DNA from 4 places in the Microbispora sp. ATCC PTA-5024 genome. Region 2 is predicted to be linked to each of the others. Evidence: riboswitches for the same ligand, from Rfam matches in the RefSeq annotation. Region 2 holds a riboswitch; each other region holds the start of a gene.
The links. Region 2 has a riboswitch for cyclic di-AMP ahead of MPTA5024_RS34340 (coiled-coil domain-containing protein). Riboswitches for the same ligand answer to the same signal wherever they lie in the genome.
Positions count from the first base shown of each region.

Region 1: it holds a riboswitch for cyclic di-AMP, as region 2 does, so the genes downstream of both, MPTA5024_RS09545 (C40 family peptidase) here and MPTA5024_RS34340 (coiled-coil domain-containing protein) in region 2, are expected to answer to the same signal.
Region 3: it holds a riboswitch for cyclic di-AMP, as region 2 does, so the genes downstream of both, MPTA5024_RS01875 (CHAP domain-containing protein) here and MPTA5024_RS34340 (coiled-coil domain-containing protein) in region 2, are expected to answer to the same signal.
Region 4: it holds a riboswitch for cyclic di-AMP, as region 2 does, so the genes downstream of both, MPTA5024_RS02500 (glycoside hydrolase family 25 protein) here and MPTA5024_RS34340 (coiled-coil domain-containing protein) in region 2, are expected to answer to the same signal.

Region 1 is NZ_KI866522.1:2,154,065-2,156,256, forward strand. It holds gene MPTA5024_RS09540 (hypothetical protein) at 1-113, opposite strand, end outside; gene MPTA5024_RS09545 (C40 family peptidase) at 269-817, opposite strand; cyclic di-AMP (ydaO/yuaA leader) riboswitch at 888-1,052, opposite strand; gene MPTA5024_RS09550 (C40 family peptidase) at 1,369-2,192, opposite strand, start outside.
Region 2 is NZ_KI866526.1:805,015-807,206, forward strand. It holds gene MPTA5024_RS34340 (coiled-coil domain-containing protein) at 81-1,007, opposite strand; cyclic di-AMP (ydaO/yuaA leader) riboswitch at 1,042-1,178, opposite strand; gene galT (galactose-1-phosphate uridylyltransferase) at 1,258-2,192, opposite strand, start outside.
Region 3 is NZ_KI866522.1:409,138-411,329, reverse strand. It holds gene MPTA5024_RS01880 (MFS transporter) at 1-417, shown strand, start outside; gene MPTA5024_RS01875 (CHAP domain-containing protein) at 484-1,170, opposite strand; cyclic di-AMP (ydaO/yuaA leader) riboswitch at 1,185-1,318, opposite strand; gene MPTA5024_RS01870 (SDR family NAD(P)-dependent oxidoreductase) at 1,979-2,192, shown strand, end outside.
Region 4 is NZ_KI866522.1:552,261-554,452, reverse strand. It holds gene MPTA5024_RS02505 (NADPH-dependent FMN reductase) at 1-367, opposite strand, end outside; gene MPTA5024_RS02500 (glycoside hydrolase family 25 protein) at 515-1,324, opposite strand; cyclic di-AMP (ydaO/yuaA leader) riboswitch at 1,336-1,473, opposite strand; gene MPTA5024_RS02495 (alpha/beta fold hydrolase) at 1,666-2,192, opposite strand, start outside.

The DNA of each region.
Region 1 (2,192 bases), on a different contig from region 2:
GCCGTGAGCCCGGCCAGCGCGACGGCGGCAGTCCCGGCGAGCAGCGCCCGGACCCCGCCCCGCCGCGCACCCGCCCGTACGGGCGGTCGCGGGCGGTGGTCGGGCGGGCGCATGGCGAGCATCGTAGTGAGCCGGCCCGGCGACCCCCGGCCCGGCGACGCCCCGATATGCCATGGCCCCGGCGTGGCGAGCCGGCCCGGCGACGCCCGGACATGCCGCGGCCCCGCCCACCGGAAGGTGGACGGGGCCGGGGCATGGACGCCTGAGGTCAGGCGCCCGGACGGACGGCGCCCGCGAAGGTGCGCCTGCGGTAGGAATCGAGCTTGTCGATCCTGACCCGCGCTCCGGTGTGCGGCGCGTGGATCATCTTGCCGTGCCCGACGTACATGCCCACGTGCCCGCCGCCGCTGCTGAAGATGAGGTCGCCGGGCTTGAAGTGCCCCCAGGAGACCTTCTTCCTCACGGCGCCGCGGATGGACCACGTCGTGCGCGGCAGCCGTACGCCCGCCTTGCGCCAGGCGTACTGGACGAGGCCGGAGCAGTCGAACGCGCGCGGGCCGGTGGCTCCCCACCGGTACGGCGCGCCGATGTGGCTCTCGGCCGCACTCACCGCTCGCCGAGCCTTGGTCCGCTGGAGGGCGGCCCTGCTCAGCTTCACCTTCCTCTTCGAGACGGCCTTCGCGGCCGAGGCCGTCTTCGTCGAGGCCGTTCTGGAGACGGCCGTGGCGGACGTCTCCGTGGCCACCTTGGTGACCGTCACTGTCACCGAGTCCGCCGCCGCCGGCTGGGTGCCGACGGCCCCCATGGACGCCGTCAAGGCGACGCCTCCAAGGGTGATGCGGGCAAGACGGGACAGACTAGCGGGGGTGGTAGACAGGATCTCTCCTCGGTTCTTCCGCTTGCGCCTACCGGGTTAGCTGACGGATTCGGGCGGGGAAGTCGCCCTACGGCGCTGGAACGCGCCGATTCACCCCGTGACCCTCCACACCGGAAGGTCGAGTGGTTCCCCGGCTCCGTGCCTCCTGACTGCACGGACTCGGCAGGTCACCGCGCCCAGGGGCCCCTGCACGGGGTTGTAGGCGTTGGCGGCGGTGACGGATCGATTCGGCGGAGATCAGCTGGACGGCCGATGCCCGCCGTGGCGGCGTTTCGTGCTCGCCGCGGCCCAGAAGCTACCGAGGGGTTCCGGCGTTCGGCAAAGCCCGGACGCCGAATGAAGATCGAAATAACAGAACGGCAAAGAGAAAACCGCAGGATACCCACGTCACATTTACATAAATGTGACTCTGCTCACATTTGCCGAATCAGACCCTGAAAACGGTCACAGGAGTCACTGCCGTACCACTGATATGTGATCTTCCGGCCCGCCTACGGGCGGACGGCACCGATCGGGTGGTACTCGGCGAGTGTGACAATCTTCACAACGTCGCCGGTCTGCGGGGCGTGGACGACCTTCCCGTCCCCCGCGTACATGCCCACGTGGCCGAAGCCCGCGTGGAAGAGGAGATCGCCCGGCTGGAGGTCGTCGAGCGGCACCCGCCGGCTCGCGCCCCACGCCCACTGCTCGTAGCTGGTCCTGGGCAGGCTCACCCCGGCGGCGGCCCAGGACGCCTGGACGAGGCCGGAGCAGTCCCAGGAGCCCGGGCCGGTGCCCCCGTAGCGGTAGGGCTTGCCGACCTGCTTGTAGGCGAACTGCAGGGCCGCGAGCGCGTCGCCGGAGGCGGGCCCCCGGTAGGAGACGCCGGCGCTGTTCGGGTCGCCCACGTTGTACGCGCCCAGCGAGCGCAGCAGCTTGGTCTGCTCGCTGACGAGCCGCTCGACCTTGTCCTTCTGGTCGCGCAGGTCGGTCTTCACCTGGGCGGCCTGGTCGTACAGCGTCTTCTTCCTGTCGCGCTGCTGCTTGAGGCCCTTGATCGCGTCCTCGTACTCCTCGAGCCGCTTGGCCCTCTCCTGGGAGATCTGGTCGAGGGCGGCCAGGCTGCTGAGCATCGACTCCGGGTCGGGGCTGTACAGCACGTTGCCCCACGAGCCCATGTCGCCGACCTGGTAGGTGTTGACCGCCAGGGAGACCAGGCCGCTGCGCAGGGCCTCGACCCGGCTGTTCTGCTTCTTGTAGTCGTCGTTCAGCGCGGCGTACTGCTTCCTGGCCTTCTTCCACTTCTCGTCGGCCGCGTTGTACCGGTCCACGAGCT
Region 2 (2,192 bases):
TACCCCGAAAGTGCTGGTCACGCGGGCGCCCGCCGGGGGGAGGCGCGCGCCCGCGTGACCGTGGGGGTGGGGCGGATGGCTCAGTACATCGAGATGTGGACGTGGTCGTAGTGGTTGGCGGTGATCCCGCCCCGGTCGGCCATGGGGCGCCACCCCGGCCGGCCCAGGTTGTAGATCCGCTGCTGCCAGATGATGTACATCACGCCGAGCTTCGGGCCGTTCTTGATGGCCCAGGCGGCGATGCTGTCGCCGAGGGCCTTCATGTCCGGGGCCGGCATCGTGCCGCCCGAGCTCATCATGAAGTCGCAGGCGCGGCCGAGGGGGTGCTCGCCGCTCGTCTCGGCGCGGTAGCAGCCGACGGGGAAGCGCAGCTGGAAGTGCTGTTCGACCTCCGAGCGCATGAACCGCATCCGGGGGGTGATGTTGTCGGCGCCGCTCGGCAGTTCCGGCGCCCACGCGCCGCCGGGGCGGCGGCCGGGGGCGATCGGGATGAGCTTGTCGAGCTTGTCCTTGATCTCGTCGATCAGCCGCTCCGCGTCCGACCGCTGCTCCGCGACGTCCGCCGACTGCGTCTTGAGCTGCGCGGTCAGCGCCTTCGCGGCGTCGGCCGCCCGCTGCCGCTCGGTCCGAACCTGGTCGAACTGAGTCATGCGGGCGGCCTGCTCCTCCTGGAGCTGGTACGCCACGGTCGAGCCGTTCAGGTCGACCAGCGGGACGGGGCTGCCGGCGATCGCGCTGTCGGTCTGGTAGCGCAGGCCCGCCATGTCACGCAGCGCCTGCTGCGCCGCGTCGTAGTCGGACTGGGCGGCCGCCAGCCGCTCGCGGGCGGCCTTCTCCGACACCTTCGCCTTGGCGAGCGCCACGCGCTTGGCGTTGTAGTCGGCGATCAGGCCGTCGACCTTCTTCTCCAGCGCGGCGAGCTGTTTCCTGAGGCCGCTCTCCGTCGGCTTGGGGTCGGCGTTTCCCGCGGTGGCCGTGCCGAACACGAGCACGACGGTGGCGAGCACGCCCGCGGCCAGGGGGAATGCGCGGGGCAGAGCCCACTCCTCTCCATCTCGCCGACCGGGTTAGCTGACGGGTGCGGGCGGGAGCAGCCCGGGCGCGAGGCCTTAACCCCAGGTTCCTGTGTGGGTCCCCGGCTCCCGGGCGAGGCGCCCGGGATTAGGCGATCCGGCTGTGGCTGCCGGTGCGATGGATACTAGTGGGAAGGAAACGGTCAGTGCCAGCCCAAGTCGCAATCAATCGGAGATCAAGCCGTTACCGCGCCTCACGCAGCATCCGGGCGGCCTCCTCGGGCAGCACGTCGTTCACGAAGGCCCCCATCGCGGACTCCGACCCGGCCAGGTACTTCAGCTTGTTCGGCGCCCGGCGGATGCTGAACAGCTGCAGGTGGAGGTAGGCGAGATCGCGCCGGTACGTCACGGGCGCCTGGTGCCAGGCCGCGATGTACGGCATGGACACGCCGAACAGCCCGTCGAGCCGCCGCAGCACGTCGGTGTAGAGCGGCCCGAACGAGGCCCGCTCCTCCGCGGACAGCGCCGGGATGTCGGGCACCCGGCGGTGCGGGTAGACGTGCACCTCGAACGGGTAGCGGGCGGCGGCCGGCACGAACGCCGTCCAGTGCTCGTTCGACCCGACGACCCGCGGGCCGCGCCGCTCGGCGGCCAGCACGTCGGCGAACAGGTTGCCGCCCCGGTGGCGGGCGGCGGCGTCCAGCATCTGCCGCGTCCGCGGGGTGACGTACGGGTAGGCGTAGATCTGGCCGTGGGGGTGGGGCAGCGTGATGCCGATCTCCTCGCCCCGGTTCTCGAAGCAGAAGACCTGCTCGACGCCCGGCAGCGCGGACAGCTCCGCGGTCCGGTCGGCCCACGCCTCCATCACCAGCTCGACCTGCTCGTCCGAGAGGGAGGAGAACGACGCGTCGTGGTCGGAGGTGAAGCAGACCACCTCGCAGCGGCCGATCCCGGGACGCACCTCGCTGAGGCCGCCCACCTGCTCGTACTCGCCGACGTTGAAGCTGAAGGACGGGAAGCGGTTCTCGAACACCGCCACGTCGTACGGCGAGGGGATCTCCGAGCCCGGGTGGGCCGGGCAGAGCGGGCACTCGTCGGCGGAGGGCAGGTGGGTGCGGGTCTGCCGGTGCCGGGCGACCGCGACCCACTCGTCCATCAGCGGGTCGTACCGCAGCTCGG
Region 3 (2,192 bases), on a different contig from region 2:
GCTCCGCCGGAGAGGGCCGGGTCGGCCGCGTCGCTGTCGGAGACGGGCGGCGAGTTCGGGGTGGCGGTCGGCGTCGCCGCGATGGGCAGCCTCGGCGCCCTCGTCTACCGCAGCCACCTCGCGCTGCCGGCGGGCCTGCCGGCCCAGACGGCCGAGGCGGTGAAGGGCGGCGTCGCCGCCGCGGTCGCCTCAGCCCGCGAGCTGCCCGCCGCGCTCGGCGCCGACGTGCTCGACGCGGCCCGGGCCGCGTTCACCAGCGGCCTCCACGTGGTCGCCGCCGTCGGCGCCGTGATCTTCATGGGCACCGCCGTCCTCGCCGCGGTCGTGCTCAGGGGCAGGACCGGGGACGGCGGGACGGCCCCCGCCGCGCAGGCCCCTATCCAGGACCCGGCCCTGGAGCCGGCCGGGGTCGGCTGAACCCGGGCGGATGCGAAGGAAGCGCGCACCGAGAGTGGTGCGCGCTTCCCCTGTGTGCGGTCCCGGTCAGGAAGCGGGGTAGTACGGGTAGCCGTACCCCGCGACGGAGTCCGTCGGCCTGGTGCGGACCTCGACGGCGCCGTTGCCCGTGTTGCCCTCGACGGTCTTGATCGTTCCGTCGCCGTTGTCCTTGATGACGAAGCCAACGTGGTCGATGTCGTCGATCGACTTGCTGCCGTTCCAGGCGAAGAACACCACGGCCCCGGGCTTGGGAACGTTCCCCCAGCGGCCGTGCTGGGAGAACCAGCGGGCGTGCTCGACCGTGTAGGAGTCCCAGCCCATGACGGGCGTGATGCCCAGCTTCTGGCCCACCCAGGAGACGAACATGTCGCACCACGGGGCGTTGAGGTAGGCCGACAGCTTGCCGCCGTCCCGGGCCAGCGTCTGCCGGGCGCGGGGAGTGGACATGTACCACTGCTGGAACTTGGTTCCGCCGCCGTAGGCGTTCTCGCTGATGCCCACCTGGCTGGACGCGAGCTTGATGACGTCGGCCGGGCCCACCTTGGGAAGCGTGGCCGCCGCCTGGGCGAGGGGGTCGACGGCGGTGCCGCCGTTGCCCGCGGGCTCCACGGCGTGCGCGGCGTCGGCGTGCGCGGCGTCGGCGTGCGCCGTCAGCGACGCGGTACACACACCGGCACTGGCGACGACACCCGTGACGAGTGCGGCACGGAGACAGGTCTTAAGGGCGTGCATGCTGGGGTCTACTCCCTTGCTTCCTTGCCGCCTACCGGGTTAGCTGACGGGTTCGGGCTGGAAGTGGCCCTACGGCACAGGTGCCGATTCACCCCAGGAGAGGTGGGTCCCCGGCTCCGCGCGGACGCGGATTCGACGGCCGGGCGGCATCCCGGAGCCGGGAGGCCGCGTCGGTTTTGAGGTGGGCACCCTTGACCGAGAATTGGACAGGTATGCCCTGAGCTGCCTAAAAGGTAATAGCTACACCGAAACCGGTCAAGTAAGGACAAGTCAGGTTTTACGTGCGATAGGGTCCGCAAACTCTCCCGCAAACCCACCCCTTGGACGGGCCGGCGGCATGCGTCCGGCGGATGGCGGCAGAGGGAATACCCGCGCGGCCCGCATAGCGATCATGGACTTCCGCCATGGCATCCCGCGCCTCCGATGCCCGGCCGGTGTCCCGCCGGTCGGCGCCATGGCCGGTACGGCCGGGGTTTCCGCCGGCGGCCGGGCACAGCCGCCGGTGCGCGTCGCCCTCAGCCGTCCCACCTTCCGGGATGACGTGTGCCCGCACTGTGAGACGGCCTCTCGGCCGGTGATCCCGGCGCCGGTCGCCGGCCCCTCACCGGATCCGGTCGCCACCACCCCTCGGCGCCGCCCTGCGGGGGCCGAATTCTTTACGTACGGGTAACGGCGACGGCACGGGTCCCAGCAGGTCATCCGGCTGACTGTCCCTGCCGACCCCAGGAAGACAGGGGCCTACCCACGTCCTCGCGTACGGGCCGAGGCTCTCATCCGTAACCCGGCATCCGACGCGAAAGGCATCACGATGACCATCACCCTCGTCACCGGCGGCACCAGGGGCCTGGGGCGCGAGACCGCCCGCCGTCTCACCGCCCTCGGCCACACCGTCTACCTCGGCGCTCGCGACGCGGAGCGCGGCCGGACCGCGGCCGCCGACCTCGGCGCCCGGTGGCTGCGGCTCGACGTGACCGACGACGACTCCGTCGCCGCCGCGGCGGCCGAGCTCGGCGAGCGGGAGG
Region 4 (2,192 bases), on a different contig from region 2:
CCGACTCCCTGCCGTACGCGACGAAGGCGACGGGCTTGGCCTGCCATTCCTCGTAGTACCAGTCGATGGCGGTCTTCAGCGGAGCCGGGAAGCTCCGGTTGTACTCGGGCGTCACCACCACGAAGGCGTCGGCCGCCGTGAGGCGCGGGCCCAGCGCCCGTACGCGGTCGGGCACGGCCTCGTCGTGGTCGGTGAGGGTGTCGGGCAGCCGCGCCTCGGCCAGGTCGATCACGTCGAGCTCGAGCTCGCGGCGCCGCCGCGCCCGTGCGGCGAACCAGGCGGCGGCCGTCGGGCCGAACCGGCCGTTGCGGGTGCTGCCGATGATGACCGCCACCCGCAACGGCGTGCCGTCCCGTGTCTCCGGCATCTGCGGCCTCCCTCGGGCTGTCCGTCCAGTACGACGATCGTGCCCGAGGGGGTTTACGGTCTGTTTACGCCGGTCTGCCGGGAGGCCGCGCTCCCGGCGTCAACCGGCGACCGCATGACGGCCTTACTGACGGCCTCGGTGAGGGCCTCAGTGACGGCCGAGCGCGCGCAGCTGGTCGGGCGTCAGCGAGGAGACGTTCTGGTCGATGGGCGTGTCCGTGTACTGGTGGATGACCCAGGTCTTCCAGTCAGCCGGGGGCGTGACCGAGCCCTTCGGGATGCCGTAGTAGGCCACCCACAGCGGGTACTGGCCGAGCCCATGGCCGTAGCGGTCGGCGAAGTTCCACCCGCTGTAGAACATCGGGGTGACGCCCGTCTTCTCCTTCACGTGGGCCAGCCACGTCTTCGCCCAGGCGTTCACGTGCTGGACCGACTCCCCGTCGGTCGTCTCGAGGTCCAGCACCAGCAGGTCGCCGGGGCGGGCCGGCTGCCGGTTCACCACCGACAGGAAGTAGTCGGCCTCCTCGACGGGGTCGTTCGAGGGGTGGCCGTAGTGGTAGACACCGCGCACGATGCCCTTCTTGGCCAGCTCGGCCCAGTGGCGGGCGAAGGCGGGGTCGACGAAGTCGAGGCCCTCGGTGGCCTTGATGATGCCGAACTGGGCCGGGCTGGCCTTCCAGTCGTGGTCGGCCTCGTATCCTGAGACGTCCTGCCCGTAGGTGGTGGCGGCCCGGGCCGACCCGGCCTTCCAGTCGTGGTCGGCGCCGTTGCCCGCCGGGTTCGCGGCGTCGCGGGTGGCGGCGTGCGCCGGTCCCGCCATGAGAGCGGGGACGGCGGCGGCCGTGCCGGCCGCCAGGGCCGCGGACAGGGCCAGGGTCGCGCCGGCGAGGGCGGGACGGGACGAGCCCAGCCGCTGTTTCAGCGAGTGGGCGGCCCAGCTGAGCCGATGGGTGGGCATGTGGGGTTGACTCCTTCTTCCATGCCGCCTACCGGGTTAGCTGACGGGTTCGGGCAGGAAGTGCCCTACGGGGCGCGGTCGCGCTCCGATTCACCCCGGAAGAGGTGGGTCCCCGGCTCCGCGAGACGCGGATTCGGCGGCCGCGCGCTCCGACGGGACGGGGTCCCACGGAAGCGCGCGGTCCGGGCAACGTGCCGGCAAGGGATACGACGGAGAGGACATCGTTCCGCATACCGGCGTTGACTAAAGGTACACACAATCCCAGAAAGGTGTAAATAGGACAAACTACTCAGTAAGGAACGATCTGGACGGTGCCCGAATGATCCTCATTCCCCGGGGGTTCAGCGGGCGAGCAGGGTCCGCAGGGCCCCGGCGACCTCGTCCGGGGCCTCCTCCGCCATGAAGTGGCCCCAGGCGACCGTGCTGTGCTCCAGGTCGGGCGCCCACGCGCGCCACAGGGCGGCGGCGTCGTAGCCGAGGGCGGAGCCCCAGTCCTGCTGCAGCACGGCGACGGGCATCCGCAGCCGGGTGCCGGCGTCCCGGTCGGCCCGGTCGTGCTCGACGTCCACGCCGGCGGACGCGCGGTAGTCGGCCACGATCGAGGGCACCGCCGCGCGGCAGGCGTCGAGGTAGGCGGCGCGGACGTCGGCCGGGACCGCTCGTGGGTCGGCGCTCCACTGATCGAGGAAGTGGCCGAAGAACGCGTCCGCGGTGGCGCCGATCATCCGCTCCGGCAGGCCCGGCGGCTGGGCCATGAGGTAGAGGTGGAAACCGACTGCCGCGGTGACGCCGTGCATCACGTCCCACATGTCGAGGGTCGGCAGGATGTCGAGGCAGGCCAGGTGGGTGACCGCCCGCGGGTGGTCGA